DNA from 3 places in the Streptomyces sp. NBC_00028 genome. Region 1 is predicted to be linked to each of the others. Evidence: predicted binding sites of a transcription regulator. Region 1 holds the regulator's gene; each other region holds the start of a gene.
What was found. Region 1 encodes HrcA, which represses chaperone genes, less so after heat shock. Its sites were predicted from a motif close to TTNGCACTCNGNNNNNCNGAGTGCNAA; they were not measured.
Positions count from the first base shown of each region.

Region 2: a site for HrcA is predicted at 2,303-2,329, ahead of groES (co-chaperone GroES). Genes of this name have one in related genera too.
Region 3: a site for HrcA is predicted at 3,367-3,393, ahead of groL (chaperonin GroEL). Genes of this name have one in related genera too.

Region 1 covers NZ_CP108293.1:6,724,103-6,731,951, reverse strand. The annotation lists gene OG885_RS30235 (hypothetical protein) at 1-847, shown strand, start outside; gene OG885_RS30230 (hypothetical protein) at 857-1,279, shown strand; gene OG885_RS30225 (VOC family protein) at 1,221-1,613, opposite strand; gene OG885_RS30220 (16S rRNA (uracil(1498)-N(3))-methyltransferase) at 1,636-2,385, opposite strand; gene OG885_RS30215 (nitronate monooxygenase) at 2,382-3,470, opposite strand; gene dnaJ (molecular chaperone DnaJ) at 3,808-4,944, opposite strand; gene hrcA (heat-inducible transcriptional repressor HrcA) at 4,945-5,961, opposite strand; gene OG885_RS30200 (MBL fold metallo-hydrolase) at 6,125-6,856, shown strand; gene OG885_RS30195 (DUF3097 domain-containing protein) at 6,888-7,691, shown strand; gene hemW (radical SAM family heme chaperone HemW) at 7,789-7,849, opposite strand, start outside.
Region 2 covers NZ_CP108293.1:4,155,479-4,163,327, reverse strand. The annotation lists gene OG885_RS18355 (THUMP-like domain-containing protein) at 1-545, opposite strand, end outside; gene OG885_RS18350 (polysaccharide deacetylase family protein) at 636-1,559, shown strand; gene OG885_RS18345 (polysaccharide deacetylase family protein) at 1,556-2,269, shown strand; gene groES (co-chaperone GroES) at 2,474-2,782, shown strand; gene groL (chaperonin GroEL) at 2,904-4,529, shown strand; gene OG885_RS18330 (ester cyclase) at 4,598-5,302, opposite strand; gene OG885_RS18325 (hypothetical protein) at 5,439-6,134, shown strand; gene OG885_RS18320 (ATP-grasp domain-containing protein) at 6,234-7,472, shown strand; gene OG885_RS18315 (acetyl-CoA carboxylase biotin carboxylase subunit family protein) at 7,465-7,849, shown strand, end outside.
Region 3 covers NZ_CP108293.1:5,611,083-5,618,931, reverse strand. The annotation lists gene OG885_RS25240 (hypothetical protein) at 1-215, shown strand, start outside; gene OG885_RS25235 (NADH:flavin oxidoreductase) at 254-1,372, opposite strand; gene groL (chaperonin GroEL) at 1,581-3,203, opposite strand; gene OG885_RS25225 (cold-shock protein) at 3,541-3,747, opposite strand; gene OG885_RS25220 (ubiquitin-like small modifier protein 1) at 4,200-4,475, opposite strand; gene thrC (threonine synthase) at 4,586-5,872, opposite strand; SAM riboswitch class I at 5,891-6,030, opposite strand; gene OG885_RS25210 (glucosyl-3-phosphoglycerate synthase) at 6,181-7,125, shown strand; gene OG885_RS25205 (trehalose-6-phosphate synthase) at 7,200-7,849, shown strand, end outside.

The sequences.
Region 1 (7,849 bases):
GCTGGGCCGGGCCGCGCGGGAGACCCGGGACAAGAAGTGGCCGGTGCAGTGGGCCGTGGGGGTCGCGGGAACCACGGCAACGGCGGGATTCGGGGCGCTGGTGGGGCAGGACGTCACCCCCGGGGGTCTTTGGGCGGGGCTGCTGCTCGTGGCGATCGCCGCGTTCACCGGCTTCGGCGCGGTGCTCGCCCTGCGCCGCACCTTCTTCGTCCGGCACGCCGCCTGGCTGGTGCCGCTGTCGGTACCGGTGCTGTGGTCACTGGTGGGGTGGCTGGGCGGGCAGATGCACGACGACTACCTGGACCGCTTCGACATCCAGGGGGGTGCCGTGCCGACACCGAGCCTTGGCAGATACCTCGTGGCGGCCGAACCCATGGCGCTGGCACTGGGCAGCGGGCTGTTCTTCCTGGCGGTCGTCGGCTGGGGACGCCACTTCCACTTCGGCCGGGACAGCGGCAACCGGTTCTTCGCCGTGGTCCTCGCGACCCTGCTGACGCTGGTGTACGCCCTGACTGCGATCGGTCTGGGCACGAAGGATGCCGCGACCGCGGCGGGCCGGGCGGCCGAGAGTGCCGCCCGGCACGGCTCCGAACCCTCGTACTTCGGTATCCACGGCCACTTCATGTGTCTGCACCCGCTGGACCCCGGCAAACCCCTGGCCGTCGACAACGGCCCCGCCCCAACCGACCACCCGGTGCTGTCCTTCGGCACCACCGGCGACTGGATCTGGCTCTGGGACCCTCGTCGCAACGACGGCGAGGCCCAGGAATCCTTCGCCGTCCGCCGCGAGGACGTGCAACTGATCCCGGCAGAAAACCCGGAGACCGACCACTGCCCGCCCACCTAACCTGACGCCATGCGCAAAGACCGCCGGCTCCGTCGGCTCGTCGTCGACGAGCTGACGACGTATCTGTGGAACTTCCGCCAGAAAAAGGGCGTCGACGGCGTCTGGCGGGACATCGTCACGCTGCACCGGGGCGGCCGGCGTACCCGGTTCGTGTTCCGGGCGGGCGGCGCGGGTTCGGGCCGGTATGTCTCCGAGGGGGACATCTGGTTCCAGGGCTGGGCGATGGACGGCCAGGGCGCGGGCATCAACCTGCGTGAGCCGGCCGTCGTACGCGCCCTGCTGGACGAGGCGAACCGGCGTGGTCTGCTGCCGTCCGGCGACGGTGAGTTGGACGGCTGGGAGTTCTTCCACGCCGTCGCCGAGGCCGTCGACCTCAGGCGCGCAGCAGCAGCCACTCCTGGAGTTCCACCAGGTTCCCCTCCGGGTCCTTGAGGTGGGCGACCCGCATCCGGTCGGTCATGGGCGCGGGGCCGTGCAGCAGGACGGCGCCCCGCCCGGTGATCTGCTCGCAGTAGGAGTCCAGGTTGTCGACGCGCAGCACCACGAGCGACCGGTGTCCGCTCGCCTCGTCGCCCAACTCGCCCAGGATCCCGGCCATCATCGCCCGGTCCTGGAGGGCGATGCCGGCCGCCCCGGTGGAGGGGCTGAACTTCTCGTACGGTCCCTCGGTCGCCCCCGACTGCGGCTTCAGGCCGAGGACTTCGGCGTAGAAGCGGTAACAGGCGGCGAAGTCGGTGACGAGGAGCCGTACTTGGGCGAGTTCCACGGTGTTTCCCCCGGAGGATCGGTCAGGACCAGCGGCCGGTGCGGCCGAGGAGCAGGGCCGCGGCCGCCGTCCCGGCGGTCGACGTACGCAACACGGTAGGGCCCAGCACGTACGCCTTCGCACCGGCCTCCTCGAAGAGCGCCAACTCGTCCTTGGCGACGCCCCCTTCGGGGCCGACGACGAGGACGATCTCACCCTCGTCGGGGAGGCCGGCGGTGGCGAGCGCCTGGCTGCCGCGCTCGAAGTCGGAGTGGAGTACGGCGGCGAAGTCGGCGCGGGCGAGCAGCGCGGCGACCTGTTTGGTCGTGGCCAGGTCCGCGACCTCGGGGAAGCGGACGCGGCGGGACTGCTTGCCGGCCTCGCGGGCGGTGGCCCGCCACTTGCCGAGCGCCTTCAGCCCGCGGTCGCCCTTCCACTGGGTGATGCAGCGGGCCGCCTGCCAGGGCACGACGGCGTCGACGCCGACCTCGGTCATGGTCTCGACGGCGAGTTCACCGCGGTCGCCCTTGGGGAGGGCCTGGACGACGGCGATGCGCGGCTGCGCCACCGGTTCCTCGCTGACGCGGTCCAGTTGGACGATCAGCCGGTCCTTGCCCTCGGTGCCGAGCACGACGCAGTCGGCCCAGCGGCCGGCGCCGTCGGTGAGGATGACGTCCTCGCCGGGCTGGAGGCGCTTCACGGAGACGGCGTGCCGTCCCTCGGGGCCGTCGAGGACGTAGTGGCCGCCGCCACCGGCGTCGAAGTGCTCGACCACGAACACGGGAGCGGTCATCGCGGGTCACCTCCGGCGTTCCGGAATCCGGACAACGCTGTCGTGGCGTCGGCGAGTTCGGCCGCCAGCACCTCCACGAGCTGCCCGGCGGGCAGCGGGCGGGCCATCCGGTGCCCCTGTCCCGCCCACAGGGCCATGCCCTGCGGGTCACCGGCCTTGGCGGCTGCCTTGCGCAGGGGGGAGGTGAGGTGGTGGACCTCGGGGTAGGCGGCGGGGGCGTACGGACCGTGCTCGCGCAGGAACCGGTTGACGAGCCCGCGGGCCGGCCGTCCGGAGAAGGCGCGGGTCAGTTCGGTGCGGACGAAGAGCGGGTTGGTCAGCGCCTGCTTGTGGAGGTCGGCGGCGCCGGACTCGGAGGTGGCGAGGAAGGCGGTGCCGAGCTGGGCGGCACTGGCGCCCGCGGCGAGGACGGCGGCGATCTGGCTGCCGCGCATGAGGCCGCCGGCGGCGACGACCGGGATCCCCACGGTTTCCCGGATCTGCCCGACGAGCGAGAGCAGCCCGAGCCCGGCGCCGTCGGTCTCGGGGATGTCCCGATGGGTGCCCTGGTGTCCGCCGGCCTCGACGCCCTGCGCGATCACCGCGTCGGCCCCGGCCCGCTGCACGGCGAGGGCCTCGTCCGGGGTGGTCGCGGTGACGAGGGTGAAGGTCCCGGCCCTCCGCAGCGCCTCCAGCACCTCACCGCCCGGCACCCCGAAGTGGAAGGAGACGACGGGTACGGGATTGTCGAGGAGTACGGCGAGCTTGGCGTCGTATCCGTCGTCCCGGCCGCTCTCGGGGTCGCCGAGCTCGGTCTCGTACCAGGCGGCTTCCCCGGCCAGCTGGTGCGAGTAGACGTCCACGGCGGCCGGGTCCGCGTACTCGGGCTGCGGCATGAACAGATTAACGCCGAAGGGCCGTCCGGTGAGCCCGCGCAGCTGCTTGATCTCCTGGTACATGCCGTCGGCCGTCTTGTACCCGGCGGCAAGGAACCCGAGCCCCCCGGCGTCGGACACGGCCGCGGCCAGCCGCGGCACGGAGACCCCGCCCGCCATGGGGGCCTGCACGATCGGATGGGGGAAGAGATCGGTCAGCGCGGAGGACATGCCCGCATGTTGTCACGTCCCCCGAACAAGTCCGAATCCAGCCTTCCACCTGGCATAGTCCACTGATGCCACTGGGCGCCGAGCGGCTTTCACCGTCGACGCCCAGCCCGCGTCAGCGACCGTTGAACGCATCCTTCAGCCGCGAGAACAAGCCCTGCTGCCCCGGCTGACTGTGCCCACCCGGGGGACGACCCCCGGGACCCCCAGCAGCACCCCCAGCCCGCCTCAGCGACCGTTGAACGCATCCTTCAGCCGCGAGAACAAGCCCTGCTGCCCCGGCTGACTGTGCCCACCCGGGGGACGACCCCCGGACCCCCAGCAGCACCCCCAGCCCGCGTCAGCGACCGTTGAACGCATCCTTCAGCCGCGAGAACAAGCCCTGCTGCCCCGGCTGGAACTGCCCCTGGGGCCGTTCCTCGCCGCGCAGCTTCGCCAGTTCGCGCAGCACGCGCTCCTGCTCCGGGTCCAGCTTGTTCGGGGTCTGCACCTCGACGTGCACGATGAGATCGCCCCGGCCGCCGCCCCGCAGATGCGTGACACCGCGCCCGTGCAACGGGATCGACTGCCCGGACTGCGTGCCCGGCCGGATGTCGACCTCCTCCATGCCGTCCAGCGTCTCCAACGGCACCTTCGTGCCGAGCGCCGCCGCCGTCATCGGGATCGTCACCGTGCAGTGCAGATCATCACCGCGCCGCTGGAACATCGCGTGCGGCAGCTCATGGATCTCGACGTACAGGTCACCGGCGGGACCGCCGCCGGGCCCGACCTCGCCCTCACCCGCGAGCTGGATCCGCGTGCCGTTGTCCACACCGGCCGGGATCTTCACGGTCAGCGTGCGACGGGAGCGGATCCGGCCGTCACCGGCGCACTCGGGACACGGCGTCGGAACCACCGTGCCGAACCCCTGGCACTGCGGGCACGGACGCGAGGTCATGACCTGGCCCAGGAAGGACCGCGTCACCTGCGAGACCTCACCGCGCCCGCGGCACATGTCACACGTCTGGGCCGAGGTTCCCGGCGCCGCGCCCTCACCGTTGCAGGTGTTGCAGACGATGGCCGTGTCGACCTGGATGTCCTTCGTGGTGCCGAAGGCCGCCTCGTCGAGCTCGATCTCCAGCCGGATCATCGCGTCCTGGCCGCGCCGGGTGCGCGAGCGCGGACCGCGCTGGGACGCCGTACCGAAGAACGCGTCCATGATGTCCGAGAAGTTCCCGAAGCCACCGGCGCCGAAGCCGCCCGCGCCCCCGCCGCCCGCCTGGGACAGCGGGTCGCCGCCGAGGTCGTAGACCTGCTTCTTCTGCGGGTCCGACAGCACCTCGTAAGCGGCGTTGATCTCCTTGAACCGCTCCTGGGTCTTCGGATCCGGGTTGACGTCCGGGTGCAGCTCGCGTGCGAGCCGACGGAACGCCTTCTTGATCTCATCCTGCGACGCGTCGCGGCGCACGCCGAGAACGGCGTAGTAGTCCGTGGCCACTTACGACTCCGCCAGGATCTGTCCGACGTACCGTGCCACCGCTCGTACCGCTCCCATCGTTCCCGGGTAATCCATGCGGGTCGGTCCGACCACGCCGAGCTTGGCTACTGCCTCGCCGCCCGAACCGTAGCCGACCGACACCACCGAAGTTGAGTTGAGTCCCTCATAGGCGTTCTCGTGACCGATGCGTACGGTCATGCCCGAATCCCCGGCCTCGCCAAGCAACTTGAGGAGCACGACCTGCTCCTCCAGTGCCTCCAGGACCGGCCGGATGGTGAGGGGGAAGTCATGTCCGAAACGGGTGAGATTGGCGGTGCCGCCGATCATCAACCGCTCCTCGTTCTCCTCGACCAGTGTCTCCAACAGCGTGGAGAGCACTGTCGCGACCGTACCCCGATCCTCGACGTCGAAGCCCTCGGGCAGGTCCTCGACCAGCCGCGGCACATCGGTGAACCGACGCCCCGCGACCTTGCTGTTGAGCCGCGCCCGCAGATCGGCCAACGAGGCCTCCCCGAAGGGCGCCGGGCAGTCGACCATGCGCTGCTCGACCCGGCCCGTGTCGGTGATCAGGACGAGCATCACCCGCGCGGGGGCGAGCGAGAGCAGCTCCACATGCCGCACGGTGGACCGGGTCAGCGACGGATACTGCACCACCGCCACCTGCCGGGTGAGCTGCGCGAGCAGCCGCACGGTCCGGGCCACCACGTCGTCGAGATCGACGGCGCCGTCGAGGAAGTTCTGGATCGCGCGCCGCTCGGGCGCGGTCATGGGCTTGACGCCCGCGAGCTTGTCGACGAACAGGCGGTAGCCCTTGTCGGTGGGGATGCGCCCGGCGCTGGTGTGCGGCTGGGCGATGTACCCCTCGTCCTCCAGGGCGGCCATGTCGTTGCGCACGGTCGCCGGGGAGACGCCGAGGCTGTGCCGCTCGGTGAGGGCCTTGGAGCCGACGGGCTCCTCCGTCCCCACATAGTCCTGGACGATGGCGCGCAGCACCTGAAGCCTGCGTTCACTCAGCATCGCGCACACCTCCAGAAGTCGATCCCCAGGCCCCTGCCTGGCACTCTGTCCGTCCGAGTGCCAGCGTTCCCCGCGGCCCAGTGTACGGCGGTGGGGTGCCACCCGGGCAAGGTCGGTCGGGGTGTGACAGCTCGTGAACCGCTCGTACGGCTAGCGTCGCGGTATGACGGTGACTTGGGAAGAGCTGGGGTGGCAGCGGGTCGCGGCCGGGGTGGGCCGGTGCCGGCTGCCGGTCTGGGACTGCACGGCGGGCCTGGTCGTCGGGGCGGAGACGGCCCTGTTGGTGGACGCCGGGTCGAGCCTCGCGGAGGGGGCGCGGCTGCGGGCGCAGGCGGAGTCGCTCGCCGGGCACCGTGTGACTCATCTCGCGCTGACCCACCCCCACTTCGACCATGTCTTCGGCGCGGCGGCGTTCGCGGGCGCGGAGGTGTTCGGGCCGGTCGGCATGGACACGCTGCTCGGCCAACAGCAGGCCCGCGCGGAGCTGCGCGCGGACGCGATCCGCAACGGCCTGGAGGTGGGGCGGGCCGACGAGGCCGTGGACTCCCTCACCCACCCCCGTCATCTCGTCTCCGGCGAGTGGACCCTCGACCTGGGCGGCGGCCGGCAGGTCCTGCTGGCCAACGTCGGCCCCGGGCACACCGCACACGACCTCGCGGTGCTGGTGCCGGGCTCGCCCGAGGTGGTGTTCTGCGGCGATCTGGTCGAGGAGTCCGGTGATCCGCAGGCGGGTCCGGACGCCGTACCGTCGCACTGGCCGGCCGCCCTGGACCGCCTCCTCGCCCTGGGCGGCGAGGACGCGCTGTACGTGCCCGGTCACGGAGCGGTGGTGGACGCGGCGTTCGTCCGGGCACAGCGCGACGCCCTGGCGCGGCGTTTCGGCGTGTCGCCCTGACCGCACCCCGGCTTCTCCTATCGTCATCCGAATGCGCCAGTACTCCGCCGATCTGACCCCGCCGTGGAAGAAGCCGAAGCCCGTCCCGGAGGTCCCGGCCGAGCCCGGCCTGGTGGTCGAGGAGCCCGGCACCGGTTTCTGCGGCGCGGTGATCCGCTGCGAAGCGGGCACGGTGACCCTGGAGGACCGCTTCGGCAAGCTCCGGGTATTCCCGCTGGAGCCGCGGGGCTTCCTGCTGGAGGGGCGGGTGGTGACGCTCGTACGCCCGTCGTCAGCGGCTCCCGTACGACCCACGCGTACGGCTTCCGGCTCGGTCGCCGTCCCCGGCGCCCGCGCGCGTGTGGCCCGCGCCGGCCGCATCTACGTCGAGGGCCGGCACGACGCCGAGCTGGTCGAGAAGGTCTGGGGCGACGACCTGCGCATCGAGGGCGTGGTCGTGGAGTACCTGGAGGGCGTGGACGACCTCCCGACGATCGTGGCCGACTTCGCCCCGGGCCCCGACGCCCGCCTGGGCGTCCTGGTGGACCACCTGGTGCCGGGCAGCAAGGAGTCCCGTATCGCGGCCTCGGTCACCAGCGAACACGCCCTGGTCGTGGGCCATCCCTACATCGACATCTGGGAGGCGGTGAAACCGTCGTCCCTGGGCATCGAGGCGTGGCCCAGAGTCCCCCACGGCCAGGACTGGAAAACGGGCGTGTGCAAGGCCCTGGGCTGGCCCTCGGAGAACACGGGCGCGGTATGGCAGGCAATTCTGAAGCGGGTGAACTCTTACAGGGACCTGGAGCCGGAGCTCTTGGGCCGAGTAGAAGAACTGATCGATTTCGTCACGGCCTGACTGGACCCACCTAAAGGGGCGCGGGGCTGTGTCCATTTGCGGCTCCGCCGCGTGGGCGCGACCAGCCCCCACCGGCCCGCACCCGCCCAACGACCTCTCAGTCCACCAGGTCCCGCACCACCGCATCCGCCAGCAGCCGCCCCCGAAGCGTCAGCACC
Region 2 (7,849 bases), 2.6 Mb from region 1:
TCCGGGTCGAAGATCCGGCCGCGCTTCGCGGATCGCCGGGCGGGGTCCACGAACACGAAGTCGTAACCGGCGGTGTCGACCTCCGTGACGTCGGACTCTCTGACCTGGATGAGATCGGACACGCCCAGCGCTTCCGCGTTCGCCCGGGCCGTCGCCGCCGTCAGCGGGTCGCGGTCCACCGCGAGGACCCTGATCCCGGCCCGGGCCAGCGCGATTGCGTCGCCGCCGATGCCGGAGCACAGGTCGGCGACGGAGGTGACCCCCAGCTCCTTGAGCCGCCGCGCGCGGTACGTCGCCACACTCGCCCGCGTCGACTGCTCCACGCCGTTCGGGGTGAAGAACATCCGCGCCGCGTCCTCGTCCCCGAACTTCGCCACCGCCCGCTGCCGCAGCCGCGCCTGGCCGAGCGCCGCCGAGACCAGGTCCGCGGGGTGGTCGCGGCGCAGCCGGGTGGCGACGGCGAGTTCGTCGGCGGGGGCGGTGCCGCGCACCTCGTCGAGGAGGGCGCGGCCGGCGGGGGTGAGGAGGGGGGCGAGGTCGTTCACCGCCTCATTGTGGGCCAGTCGGTGGACCGTATGCCTCCGGCGGCGGTGTCGGCCCGGCATCAGGGCGGTGACCTGCGAGGATCCGGCGCCATGGGATCAGTAGTACAAAATGACAAAAGTCGGGCCAGGTGGGGTTCGACGGGTCTTCGGGGCACCCTCGCCGTCCTGGCCCTCGCCGCCGTCGCCTCCGGCTGTGGCGCGCAGGGTGAGAGCGCCAAGGTCCGCCCGGCGCCCGGCCAGCAGCCCCTGAAGGCGCCCCCGGCCCGCGCCCTCGACGCGTACGCCGGCAAGCTGCGCGCACAGGCGAGGATCGCGAAGCGCTGGGGACTGGCCCGGGCTCCGCTGACACCGCCCGCCCCGCCCGCGAAGAAGCCGCACATCGCCACCCGCAAGGGCTTCGAGGTCGACGGTCACGAGGAGCGGGGGCTGCCGCCCGTCTTCACCACGATCCCCACCGAGGAGAAGATCGTCTTCCTCACCATCGACGACGGCGCCGAGAAGGACCCGGCGTTCCTGCGGATGATGAGCGAGCTGAAGATCCCGTACACCGCCTTCCTCAGCAACTTCCTGATCAAGGAGGACTACGGGTACTTCAAGCGGATGCAGGACCAGGGGGTCGTGCTCAACAACCACACCCTCCACCACCCCTATCTGCCCGGTCTGTCCTACGGCCGTCAGAAGCGCGAGATCTGCGGCATGCAGGACGTCATCGAGAAGCACTACGGCAAGCGGCCCCTGCTCTTCCGGCCACCCTTCGGCAACTACAACCAGGACACCCTGGTCGCGGCGAAGTCCTGCGGGGTGAAGTACGCGCCGATCTGGAACGAGGAGGTCTTCGTCGACCACTGGGAGTACCGCGAGTGGGACCGGAGGATCCACCCGGGCGACATCGTGCTGAGCCACTTCCGCGGCCGGGGGGAGTGGAAGGGCACGATGCCGGACATGATCCGACGCTTCCTCGACAAGGTCACGGCCGAGGGGTACGCGGTGGCGCGGCTGGAGGACTACCTGTGAAGGCCTTGACGACGGCTCTGGCGCTCGCGCTGCTTCTGACCGGCTGCGCCCAGTCCGTCGACCCGATCGAACGGCTGGGCAAGAAGGCCGTGACGTACGGGGCGAAGGGGGTGCGGTCCGGGCCCGCGGCCGTGCCCGTCGTCCGGCGGGTCACCACCTCCGAGAAGGTCGTCTTCCTGACGTACGACGACGGCGTCGAGCGGGACCCGCGCTTCGTCGAACTGGTCCGTCGACGGCGGCTGCCCGTCAGCATGTTCCTCACCGACAGCGTGGTCGGCCCGGGCTACGGCCACTTCGCGCGCCTCCAGTCGGTGGGCGCGTCGATCCAGAACCACACCCTCGACCACACCGCCCTGCGCGGCCTGCCGTACGCCGGCCAGCGCGCCGAGATCTGCGGCCAGCAGGACAAACTCGGCGCCCGCTTCGGCATCCGCCCCCGTCTCTTCCGCCCGCCCTACGGGACGTACGACACCACGACCCTGCGCGCGGCCACCGACTGCGGCGTCGGGGCGGTCGTCCTGTGGCGGGCGTCGATGGAGGGGGATCACCTGACCTACGCGTCCGGCACGCACCGCCTGCTCCCCGGCGACATCGTCTCCCTGCCGTCGACGGAGACGACCGGTCTGACACTGACCGAGCGAACGGCACGGCTGCTGCGGGAGATCGAGGGGGCGGGATTGAGGGTAGGGCGGCTGGAGGACTACGTCTGAGGGGCGGGCTGGTGGCCCGATGTAGGGACGCGATTAGCAGTCCGCTTGACCGAGTGCTAATCGCGGTCATAGTCTCGGGTCTGGCACTCCCCCCTGGAGAGTGCCAATAGCGACGGGCAGGTCCGGCACCCGCGACGACGGATCGACCTGGTCGCCACCTCAGACAGTTAACCCCGTGAGATCTCCGAAGGGGGAGGTCGGATCGTGACGACCGCCAGCTCCAAGGTTGCCATCAAGCCGCTCGAGGACCGCATTGTGGTCCAGCCGCTCGACGCCGAGCAGACCACGGCCTCTGGCCTGGTCATTCCGGACACCGCGAAGGAGAAGCCCCAGGAGGGCGTCATCCTCGCCGTCGGTCCGGGCCGCTTCGAGAACGGCGAGCGCCTGCCGCTCGACGTGAAGGTCGGCGACATCGTGCTGTACAGCAAGTACGGCGGCACCGAGGTCAAGTACAACGGCGAGGAGTACCTCGTCCTCTCGTCCCGCGACGTCCTCGCGGTCATCGAGAAGTAAGACCTCCAAGCACATTCTGCTTTTGAGCTGCGCCCCGGGCCCCCGCGACCTTATGAAGCCGGGCGTCAGGGGCGCAGTTCGCTTTTTCACCCACGTTTTCCGAGAGGGCTGAACCGCTCCCATGGCGAAGATCCTGAAGTTCGACGAGGACGCCCGTCGCGCCCTCGAGCGCGGCGTCAACAAGCTTGCCGACACGGTCAAGGTGACGATCGGCCCCAAGGGCCGCAACGTCGTCATCGACAAGAAGTTCGGCGCCCCCACCATCACCAACGACGGTGTCACGATCGCCCGTGAGGTGGAGATCGAGGACCCGTACGAGAATCTCGGCGCGCAGCTGGTGAAGGAGGTGGCGACCAAGACCAACGACATCGCGGGTGACGGTACGACCACCGCCACCGTGCTCGCCCAGGCGCTGGTCCGCGAGGGCCTGAAGAACGTCGCCGCGGGTGCCTCCCCGGCGCTGCTGAAGAAGGGCATCGACGCGGCCGTCGCCGCCGTCTCCGAGGACCTCCTCGCCACCGCCCGTCCGATCGACGACAAGGCGGACATCGCCGCCGTCGCCGCGCTCTCCGCGCAGGACCAGCAGGTCGGCGAGCTCATCGCCGAGGCGATGGACAAGGTCGGCAAGGACGGTGTCATCACCGTCGAGGAGTCCAACACCTTCGGTCTTGAGCTGGACTTCACCGAGGGCATGGCCTTCGACAAGGGCTACCTGTCCCCGTACATGGTGTCCGACCAGGAGCGTATGGAGGCCGTCCTCGACGACCCGTACATCCTGATCAACCAGGGCAAGATCTCCTCCATCCAGGACCTGCTGCCGCTCCTGGAGAAGGTCATCCAGGCCGGTGCCTCCAAGCCGCTCCTGATCATCGCCGAGGACGTCGAGGGCGAGGCCCTGTCGACCCTGGTGGTCAACAAGATCCGCGGCACGTTCAACGCCGTCGCCGTGAAGGCCCCCGGCTTCGGTGACCGCCGCAAGGCGATGCTCCAGGACATGGCGGTCCTCACCGGCGCCACGGTCATCTCCGAGGAGGTCGGCCTCAAGCTCGACCAGGCCGGTCTGGACGTGCTGGGCTCCGCCCGCCGCGTGACCATCACCAAGGACGACACGACGATCGTCGACGGCGCCGGCAACTCCGAGGACGTCGTGGGCCGCGTCAACCAGATCAAGGCCGAGATCGAGAACACGGACTCCGACTGGGACCGCGAGAAGCTCCAGGAGCGCCTCGCGAAGCTGGCCGGCGGCGTGTGCGTGATCAAGGTCGGCGCCGCCACCGAGGTGGAGCTGAAGGAGAAGAAGCACCGTCTGGAGGACGCCATCTCCGCGACCCGCGCCGCGGTCGAGGAGGGCATCGTCTCCGGTGGTGGCTCCGCGCTCGTCCACGCCGCGAAGGTCCTCGAGGGCGGTCTGGGCAAGACCGGCGACGAGGCCACCGGTGTCGCCGTCGTCCGCAAGGCCGTCGTCGAGCCGCTTCGCTGGATCGCCGAGAACGCCGGTCTTGAGGGTTACGTCATCACCTCCAAGGTCGCCGAGCTCGACAAGGGCCAGGGCTTCAACGCCGCCACCGGCGAGTACGGCGACCTGGTCAAGGCCGGCGTCATCGACCCGGTCAAGGTCACCCGCTCCGCCCTGGAGAACGCCGCCTCCATCGCCTCCCTCCTCCTGACGACCGAGACCCTGGTCGTCGAGAAGAAGGAAGAGGAGGAGCCGGCCGCCGCCGGTCACGGCCACGGCCACTCCCACTAAGGCTCCGCGAGCCTGAGCGAAGCCCCCGGTCCGCTGCGGCGGACCGGGGGCTTCCCCTTTCTGCGTACTCACTGCTCCAGGTCGTCCAGCGCCCCCAGCTGCCCCATCAGCCCCAGCCGGTCGTACTGCCACCAGCCCTCGGCGATCTTCCCGTCGGGACCGCACCGGTGGATGGTCGTGCCGGTCATGGACACCCGCTTTCCCGTCGCCGGCATCCCCATGAAGTCACCGGTGTGTGTGCCGTGCCAGGTCCAGCGGGTGCACACCCGGTCGCCCTGGGCCAGCTGATCGTCGACGGTGAAGTCGAAGTCGAAGCCGGTCTTCCACGCCTCGACCTCTTCGCGCACCGCGTCCAGCCCGATCACGTCCTGATCGTTGGACGGATCATGATCGTGGTAGTCCTCGGCCAGCAGCCCCTCCAGCGACGGCGTGTCCTTCCCGCCCACCGCCTCGAAGAAGCGGCGGGACGTGGCGGCGTACAGCTGCTCGTCCCGTACGACGTCGAGGTCCGTGAACGTCGGCATCTCGTCGCAGAGAGCGACCATCTCCTGGAAGATCTTGTCCGTCTCGGGCAGGTTCGAGTTCCGCATCGCGTCCTCGTACGACGGGAACTCCACGATCTGAAGGAAGTGCGACGCGTCGGAGCGGTCCTTGCCGACGAGGTCGTGCGTCGCGGTCCGTTTCCCCTTGGTCTGTTCGACCCACCGGTCCATCAGTCGGTTCATCTCGTCGAACCGACTGGTCTTGCAGTCGATGAGCTGTACGAAGGTCATGGCACGCCTCCGGCCCCCTGCGTCCGGTAGTACGGGACCATTCTCCTCCCATGGGGCCACGATCTGCATATTGGCCCTGTGGCTCCACTCGCGATCAAGCCAGACTCATGACCGATCCAAGGAGGAGGAATCCGTAATGACGAAGCTTGATCGGTCCCGACTCGAGAGCCTGGCCGAGGAATTGATGGAGAAGCAGTTCCAGCGCGTCACCAAGCTGCGCGAACTGCACGCGGGCGAATGGACCGACCGGGACTACTACATTCGTCACATCACCGAGACGGTTCTGCGTATTCGGCTGAACAACGAGGTCGACACCTACGCCCTCTTCAAGGTCGGCTCGAAGGACGACAGCCTCGCCGCCAAGCTCGCCCAGTACCTGGCCGAGGAGTTCGGGCACGAGGGCATGTTCACCCGTGACCTCAACAAGTTCGGCTTCACCAGCGAGCAGCTGGAGGCCACCGACGTCTTCCCGTCGACCAAGCAGCTCATGGGCTATCTGCGTCTGGAGGCCGACAAGCGCGGCCCGGCGCCGACGACGGTCTGGGACTGGTTCGTCGAGTGGTACTCGGACCGCTACAACCAGATCATCACCAACAAGGCGGCCGAGGAGTTCGGCACCGAATTCACCCAGGGCACCCAGACGCACCTGGACTTCGACGAGTCGCACGACCACGACGAGCTGATGTTCCGCACCGTTTCCCAGGCGGTCGAGGGATTCGGCTCCGCGGAGCAGGCGTACGCCGATCTCGCCACGTACATCGAGCTGATCGGTGATTACTTCCAGGAGCTCTACGACACCACCGTCGGCGCCCGGGAACTGGCCTCCGCCTGATTCGGTAGAACGTTTGACGGACGACCCGGTAATTGCAGTTCAGCGATCTCGGAGTAATTCCGGGTCGTCCGTCGGGCAGAGCGGAGAAACAGAATCCCCATGTCTGCAACCAGAATTCTGGTCGTCGAGCCGATGTCCTCGGCGAACGGTCTGATCCTCGCCGCCCACGAACAGGGTTTCGAGATCGTGGTGGCCTCCCACCACAGCGGTGACCGCACGATCCCGGACACCCTGCTCCAGCACGTCGACGAGCTGCTCGTCGTCGACACCAACGACGAGGCGGCGCTCACCGAGGCGGTGATCGCGGCCCACCGGCGGCGCCCGCTGACCGGCATCCTGCCCGGCTTCGAGTTCTACGTGGACAGCGTCGCCCGCCTGGCGCACCGGCTGGGTCTGCCGGGTCTGCCGGTGGAGACGGTCGCGGCGCTGCGCGACAAGTCCGTCATGCGCGCCCGCGCCGAGGCCGCCGGTCTGCGCGTGCCGCGCTACGCGGAGGCGTCCGGCCTCGACGAGCTGCTCGCCGCCGCGGCGCACGTGGGCTTCCCCGCGGTGCTCAAGCCCGCGGCCTCGGCCGGCAGCGTGCACGTCAGCCGGGTCGACGACGAGGACGGGCTGCGCCGCGCCTACGACTGGCTGGTCTCCGACACCCGTACCGACGCGGGCCGCGGCCTGGACGGGCGGGTGCTCCTGGAGGAGTACGTCGCCGGTCCCGAGATCAGCGTCGAGGGGTACGTCACCGACGGCGAGGTCGTCGTCTCCGCCCTCACCACGAAACTGCTCGGCCCCGAGCCGCACTTCGTCGAGATCGGCATGGTCGTCCAGCACGAGACCGACCCGGAGACCCGGGCCAGGATCGAGGCGTACGTCGTCGACCTGTGCCGGGCGCTCAACCTGCCCCTCGGCATCTTCCACTGCGAACTGCGGCTGCCCGAGGGCGACCCGGTGCTGATCGAGATCGGCGCCCGGCTCGCCGGACACCGCATCCCGCACCTGGTGGAGCTGGCCACCGGCACCTCGCTGACCCGGATCATGCTGGCCCACTACACCGGCCAGGACCCCGCCGAGCTGGGCGCCTTCACGGCCCCGCGCGCCAAGACCGCCGCCATCCACTGCTTCACCGCGGAGGGGCTTGAGGTCTTCCACCGGGTCGTCGGCGTCGAGGAGTTGCGGGAGAGCGCCGATGTCCTGGAGGTCTCCGTCTACTACCGCGAGGGCGAGGAGGTCCCGCCCGCCGAGGACTTCCGGGCGCTGCTCGGCCATGTGGTCTTCGCGGCCGAGTCGCACACGGCGGCCCTGGAGCGCATCGCGGCGCTCGGCCGGGAGGTGCGCGTTGAGTAGCACCCCCGGGGCGGCCGTCCCCACCTACCTGGTGCTCAACCGGTACGACGACGAGTTCGGCGAGTACCACCGTTTCGTCGAGCCGGGCAGCTGCCGACTGGCGTATGTGACCCTGCCGTACGGCCTGCCGATCCTGGACCGCGACGGCGCCCTTGACCTGGTCGTCGCCGACGATCTGGAGTTCGAGACCGTCCTGCCGATCGCCCGGCGCCTGGAGGAGCGGTACGGCGCCTTCGACGGTGTGGTGGGGCTGTCGGAGTACGACGTGCTCACCGCGGCGCGGCTGCGCGTCGAGCTGGGTGTGCCTGGCTGGCGGCCCGCGTTCGTGACCGCCTTCCGTGACAAGCCGCGGATGAAGGAGCTGGTCGGCGCCGCCG
Region 3 (7,849 bases), 1.1 Mb from region 1:
TGCTGACCACGGGCTCCGCCCACTCGGGGGTGGCGTACCGGGCGGGCTGCGTCCTGGTGGCCCTGCTGCCGCTGCTCGCGGTCGTCCTGGCCCGGGTCGGGGCGAGGCGGCTCGGCACGGGAGCCGCCCTCGCGCGGGGCACCGCCCTGTTCTTCGGGATCGTCGCCCTGCTGCCGCAGATCCTGGCGGGCGCGCTGCTGGTCACGTTCACCTGAGGGAGGTCAGCGACCAGCAGCCGAACCGGCGACCGGGGTCAGCTCAGCGACTTCAGCGCCGCCGCGTCGTAGGGCTTGAGCTCCTCGAAGCGGTCCGCGAGGACCTTCGCCGCCCACTCCGGGTCCTGGAGCAGCGCGCGCCCGACGGCCACGAGGTCGAACTCGTCGCGCTCCAGGCGGTCGAGGAGGTCGTCGAGCCCCTTGAGCGGGGAGCCCTCGCCCACGAACGCGTTGAGGAAGTCGCCGTCGAGGCCGACCGAGCCGACGGTGATGGTGGGCTTGCCGGTGAGCTTCTTGGTCCAGCCCGCGAGGTTCAGGTCGGCGCCGTCGAACTCGGGGAGCCAGTAGCGGCGCGTGGAGGCGTGGAAGGCGTCGACACCGGCGGCGGCGAGCGGGCTCAGGATGGCCTCCAACTCCTCCGGGGTCTCGGCGAGCCGGGCGTCGTAGGCCTCCTGCTTCCACTGCGAGTAGCGGAAGATGACCGGGAAGTCGGCCGAGACCGTCTCGCGGATGGCGGCGACGATCTCGGCGGCGAACCTGGTACGGGCGACCGCGTCACCGCCGTAGCCGTCCGTACGGCGGTTCGTGCCGGACCAGAGGAACTGGTCGACCAGGTAGCCGTGCGCGCCGTGGATCTCCACGCCGTCCATACCGATGCGCTCCGCCGCGGCCGCGGCCTCGGCGAAGGCGCCGATGACATCGTCGATGTCGCGCTGGGTCATCGTCGTACCGGTGGACTCGCTCGCGCCGACGCGGATGCCGGAGGGGCCGACCGCGGGGGCCTCGGGGAAGGGGTTCTGGCCCTCCTTGCGGACCATGCCGATGTGCCACAGCTGCGGGACGATCGTGCCGCCCGCCGCGTGCACGTCCGCGGCGACCCGCTGCCAGCCCGCGAGCTGCTCCTCGCCGTGGAAGCGCGGGACGCGGCCGCTGTACCCGGCCGAGTCATGGCCGACGAACGTCCCCTCGGTGACGACCAGGCCCACGCCCGCCGCCGCGCGCCGCGCGTAGTACGACGCCACGTCCGCGCCCGGGATGCCGCCCGGGGAGAACATCCGGGTCATCGGCGCCATCACGATGCGGTTCGGGACGGTCAGGCCGTTGATCGTGATCGGCCGGGAGAGGATCTCGGCGGCACGGGAGGGGGTGGCGGTCACGCGGGCTCCTAGCGGTGGTACGAGCGGTGGGTACCGTCGGGTATGTGCATACGCATGGACAGTACGCAGTAAGCAACCGCTCAGTACACCCCTCCCCTTCCCCGGGCCCCTGTGATCCCGCCCACCTCCGGGAAACGCCCGAGGGCGGCACCCCCTGTCGGAACAGGGAGGGCCGCCCTCGGCAAGGACGAGACCGATCCGCGAGGGATCAGAAGTCCATGTCACCGCCCGGCATACCGCCACCGGCGGGCGCGGCGGCCTTCTCCGGCTTGTCGGCGATGACGGCCTCGGTGGTGAGGAAGAGCGCGGCGATGGAGGCGGCGTTCTGCAGAGCGGAGCGCGTGACCTTCGCCGGGTCGATGATGCCTTCCTTGACCAGGTCGACGTACTCACCGGTCGCGGCGTTGAGGCCGTGACCCGGGGTGAGGTTGCGGACCTTCTCCACCACGACGCCGCCCTCGAGGCCGGCGTTGACGGCGATCTGCTTCAGCGGGGCCTCAAGGGCGAGCTTGACGGCGGCAGCGCCGGTCGCCTCGTCACCCTCCAGCTCCAGCTTCTCGAAGACACCGGAGGCCTGGAGCAGGGCCACGCCACCACCGGCGACGATGCCCTCCTCGACGGCCGCCTTGGCGTTGCGCACGGCGTCCTCGATGCGGTGCTTGCGCTCCTTGAGCTCGACCTCGGTCGCGGCACCGGCCTTGATGACGGCGACGCCACCGGCGAGCTTGGCCAGGCGCTCCTGGAGCTTCTCGCGGTCGTAGTCCGAGTCGCTGTTCTCGATCTCGGCGCGGATCTGGTTGACCCGGCCGGCGACCTGGTCGGCGGAGCCGGCACCGTCGACGATGGTGGTCTCGTCCTTGGTGATGACGACCTTGCGGGCGCGGCCCAGGAGGTCCAGGGTCGCGTTCTCCAGCTTGAGGCCGACCTCCTCGGAGATGACCTCGCCGCCCGTGAGGATGGCGATGTCGCCGAGCATGGCCTTGCGGCGGTCACCGAAGCCCGGGGCCTTGACGGCGACGGACTTGAAGGTGCCGCGGATCTTGTTGACGACCAGGGTCGACAGGGCCTCGCCCTCGACGTCCTCGGCGATGATCAGCAGCGGCTTGCCCGACTGCATGACCTTCTCCAGGAGCGGGAGCAGGTCCTTGACGGAGCCGATCTTGGAGTTGGCGATCAGGATGTACGGGTCGTCCAGGGACGCCTCCATACGCTCCATGTCGGTGGCGAAGTAGGCGGAGATGTAGCCCTTGTCGAAGCGCATACCCTCCGTCAGCTCCAGCTCCAGACCGAAGGTCTGGGACTCCTCGACGGTGATGACGCCTTCCTTGCCGACCTTGTCCATCGCCTCGGCGATGAGCTCGCCGATCTGGGTGTCGGCGGCGGAGATGGAGGCCGTCGAAGCGATCTGCTCCTTGGTCTCGACATCCTTCGCCTGCTCAAGGAGGGCACCGGAGACGGCCTCGACGGCCTTCTCGATACCGCGCTTGAGGGCCATCGGGTTGGCACCGGCGGCCACGTTGCGCAGACCCTCGCGCACCAGGGCCTGGGCCAGGACGGTCGCGGTCGTCGTGCCGTCGCCGGCTACGTCGTCGGTCTTCTTCGCGACTTCCTTGACCAGCTCGGCGCCGATCTTCTCGTACGGGTCCTCGAGCTCGATCTCCTTGGCGATGGAGACACCATCGTTGGTGATCGTGGGGGCGCCCCACTTCTTCTCGAGGACGACGTTGCGACCCTTGGGGCCGAGCGTCACCTTGACGGCGTCCGCGAGCTGGTTCATGCCGCGCTCGAGGCCGCGCCGCGCCTCCTCGTCGAACGCGATGATCTTGGCCATGTGAAGTGGTCCCTCCAGGACTGGGGGTGATTCCTTCGGACCGCGCCCGCGCCCGCGACGGACGGCTCGCACACCTCGTGGTTCCTTGCCCCACCTGGCCTGCGGGCCTCACCGACCCGGTCCTTCTTTGTCACTCTCACCTTCAGAGTGCTAACGCCAATGATTAGCACTCGGCATGGTCGAGTGCAAGCGCCTCCCGGGGATCGGGCAGTCACCGCAGGGGGTCCGGGCAGGACGTGCGGGGTCCCGGGCACGCCGAAGGGCCCGCACCCATGACTCCCCATGAGGTGCGGGCCCTTCAAAGAAGAACGTCGCTGCTAGTCAGTCGGCGCGTGCTTCAGCCGGTCGCCAGTCGGACCATGTCCGCCTGCGGCCCCTTCTGGCCCTGCGAGATCTCGAAATCGACCCGCTGACCCTCTTCCAGGGTGCGGTACCCGTCCATCTGGATCGCGCTGTAGTGGACGAAAACATCCGCACCACCGTCGACCGCGATGAAGCCGTACCCCTTCTCCGCGTTGAACCACTTGACGGTGCCCTGAGCCATGCCTAACTCCCCTATTACTGGCCCTTGCACAGATCCACACTTCGCGGATCCGGGTCAGACCTCACCCCCCACGGATTGGGGGCGTGCGCCGGAACGCGTCGACCGCGGCTGAATGTATCTGTCCAACTGCCGTCTGCAACAGGTCAATCGGACGAGAATTCTGGACGTGCGGGGTCCGGAATGTAGCGAGAATTCGCCCGAATTCGGGGCAAGTCGGGCCCCATAAAAGGCACAAGACTCACAAAAGAACCGCACACTTTGGCTGCTTCTCGTCGCAAGTGGAGCAGGAACTCATATGCGTGTGGCATGGAAGGCGCAGCAGCTTCCCCAACTGTACCGCGCTCAACCATAGAGAATTGCCCCTTCCGTTTCTCTCACGGAGGGGGCAATTCGTTGAACTCTCGGTAATCGGCCTTACCGACGGTAATGATCAGTCATTCGGTCAGCTGGACTCAGCCGCCGGCGACGGCCGGGATGATCGAGACGCCGGCGCCGTCCGGGGTGGCGGTCTCCAGGCCCTGCTCGAAGCGGACGTCGTCGTCGTTGACGTACACGTTGACGAACCGACGCAGCTTGCCCTGGTCGTCGAGCACCCGGGCGGCGATGCCCGTGTGGTTCTTCTCCAGGTCGGCGATGACGTCGGCGAGGGTCGAGCCCTCGGCGGTCACTTCGGCCTGGCCACCCGTGTAGGTGCGCAGGATGGTGGGGATGCGGACGTTGACGCTCACGATTGATCCTCCGGTCAGGATGACGCACCTAGGGGCGCGGGGCTGTGTTCAATGTGCGGCTTCCGCCGCGTGGGCGCGACCAGCCCCCACCGGCCCGCAGACAACAACGACTATGCGAGTCCGGCCTCGTGGAAGGACTCCAGGTTGGGGCGAATGGTCGCGGTCAGCCCCGTCTCGGCCACCGCGTCCAGTGTCTTCAGACCGTCGCCGGTGTTCAGCACGACCGTCGTCAGCGTCGGATCCAGCAGACCGTTCTCGATCAGCTTCTTCGTCACGCCCACGGTCACACCACCGGCGGTCTCCGCGAAGATGCCCTCAGCCCTGGCGAGCAGCCGAATCGCGTCGACGATCTGCTCGTCGTTCACGTCCTCCACCGCACCGCCGGTGCGACGCGCGATGTCCAGGACGTAGGGACCGTCGGCCGGGTTGCCGATGGCGAGGGACTTGGCGATGGTGTTCGGCTTCTGGGGGCGGACGACGTCGTGGCCCGCCTTGTAGGCGACCGACACCGGCGAGCACCCCTCCGCCTGCGCGCCGAAGATCTTGTACGGCTTGTCCTCGACGAGCCCGAGCTTGATCAGCTCCTGGAGCCCCTTGTCGATCTTGGTGAGCTGGGAGCCGGAGGCGATCGGCACGACCAGCTGGTCGGGAAGCTGCCAGCCGAGCTGCTCGCAGATCTCGTACGCGAGGGTCTTGGAACCCTCCGCGTAGTACGGCCGCAGGTTGACGTTGACGAAGCCCCAGCCCTCGCCGGCCGGGTCGCCGATCAGCTCGGAGCAGAAGCGGTTCACGTCGTCGTAGTTGCCCTCGATGCCGACGAGCTCACCGCCGTAGACCGCGGCCATGACGACCTTGCCCTGCTCCAGGTCGTGCGGGATGAACACGCAGGAGCGGAAGCCGGCGCGGGCCGCGGCGGCGCCGACGGCACCGGCGAGGTTGCCGGTGGAGGAGCAGGAGAGCGTGGTGAAGCCGAAGGCCCGGGCGGCCTCGATGGCCTGGGCGACGACCCGGTCCTTGAAGGAGTGCGTCGGGTTGCCGGAGTCGTCCTTCACGAACAGCTTGCCGGCCTCGACACCCAGCTCACGGGCGAGGTTGTCGGCCTTGACGAGCTTGGTCCAGCCGGGGTTGATGTTGGGCTTGTCGGCCACGTCCGCGGGGACGGGCAGCAGCGGCGCGTAGCGCCAGATGTTCGCGGGTCCCGCCTCGATCCGCTTGCGGAGCTCCTCGGCGTCGTAGGCGGAGAAGTCGTACGCGATCTCGAGCGGGCCGAAACACTCCTCGCAGGCGAAGACCGGGCCGAGAGGCACCCGGTGACCGCATTCGCGGCAGCTGAGCGCCGCGGCGGGGCCGAGGTCGACGGTGGTTCCGGTGGTGTTTTCGACAGTCTGCGCAGCCATGAGAGGCGAGGCCCTTTCTCCTCATCTTCCTCACGACGCATCTCGCCGTGAGACGGATTTGGCACCTTCCCGAGTCGGGAGCCTCACGTGTGCGAGTACCGACTGGAGGGTTGCCGGGGCTTCATCGGGCCGTATCCCTCTGCCCCTCTGGATGAGCGGTATGAAGTTGTGAACGTCGGATGATCCAGGACATGCGATGGTCATCCGCGTTGTTCAAGACTGTAACCGACGACCTGGACAGTTGAGATAGTCGTCCGAACCGCGAGATGGATCACAAGTAGTGGATCACAAGTAGAGGAGTCGCCCACGTGCTGGAAGAAGTCGAGCGCTGGCTGACCACCCGCTCCTGGTCCGTGACCGACCGGCCGCTCCACCAGATCCTGGCCGCCAAGCAGCGCACGGGTCAGTCGGTCAGTGTCGTGCTGCCCGCGCTGAACGAGGAGGAGACGGTCGGCGACATCGTCGCGATCATCCGTCACGACCTGATGCAGCAGGTCCCGCTGGTCGACGAGATCGTCGTCGTCGACTCGGGGTCGAGCGACCGTACGGCACAGGTGGCGGCCGCGGCCGGCGCCACGGTCGTGCACCGCGACGCGATCCTGCCCCGCCTGCCCACCGTGCCCGGCAAGGGCGAGGTGCTGTGGCGTTCGCTGCTGGTGACCAGCGGCGACATCGTCTGCTTCATCGACGCCGACCTGAAGGAGTTCTCCTCCGACTTCGTCGCCGGGATCGTCGGCCCGCTGCTCACCGAACCCGGGGTCGACCTGGTCAAGGCCATGTACGACCGCCCGCTCGGTGGGGCTGCGGGCCAGGGCGGCCGGGTGACCGAGCTGATGGCCCGCCCGCTGCTGAACATGCACTGGCCGCAGCTGGCCGGTTTCGTCCAGCCGCTGGGCGGCGAGTACGCGGCCCGCAGGTCCCTGCTCGAACAGCTGCCGTTCCCGGTCGGCTACGGCGTCGAGCTCGGCATGCTGGTCGACGCGCTGCACCTGGTCGGCCTCGACGCGCTCGCCCAGGTCGACGTCGGCGTCCGCAAGCACCGTCACCAGGACGGCCAGGCCCTCGGCCGGATGTCCGCCGCGATCTACCGCACGGCCCAGCTCCGGCTGGCCCGCGGCCATCTCATCCGCCCCTCCCTCACCCAGTTCGAACGCGGCGAGACCGGCTTCGAGCCCCGCACCTACTCGGTGGACACGGAGGAACGCCCGCCGATGGCGGACATCGCGGAGTACGCGACCCGCAAGGTCGCCTGAGCCGTGCGGGCCGCAGGACCGCACCGGACCGGACGCACGTTTGAGTGTTCCGTGACCGGGCTAGGTTGATCCGTATGGCTTCAACGTTCGGTGCTGCTCAGGTACTGGTGGCCTCCAACCGTGGCCCGGTCTCCTACGAGGTCCGGGCGGACGGCACGCTGTCCGCCCGGCGCGGTGGCGGGGGGCTGGTCTCGGGTCTGTCGGCGATCGGCTCCGACGCGGACGCCCTGTGGGTCTGCTCGGCGCTGAGCGACGGCGACCGCGAGGCGGTACGGCGCGGGGCGGGCGAGGCCGGCGTACGGATGCTCGACATCCCGGCCGACGTGCACGCGGACGCGTACAACGGCATCGCCAACTCGGTCCTGTGGTTCGTCCACCACCTGCTGTACCAGACCCCGCTGGAACCGGTCTTCGACGCGGAGTTCCGGCGGCAGTGGGCGTCGTACGAGACCTACAACCGCGCCTTCGCCGAGGCGCTGGCGGAGGAGGCCGCGCGGGGGGCGGCGGTCGTGGTGCAGGACTACCACCTCACGCTGGTGCCGGGGATGCTCCGGGAGCTCCGCCCCGACCTGCGGATCGGCCACTTCTCGCACACCCCGTGGGCGCCGCCGGAGTACTTCCGGATGCTGCCGGACGACATCGCCGAGCAGGTGCTGCGGGGCATGCTCGGCGCCGACCGGCTGGGGTTCCTGACCCGGCGCTGGGCGTCGGCGTTCGAGGCGTG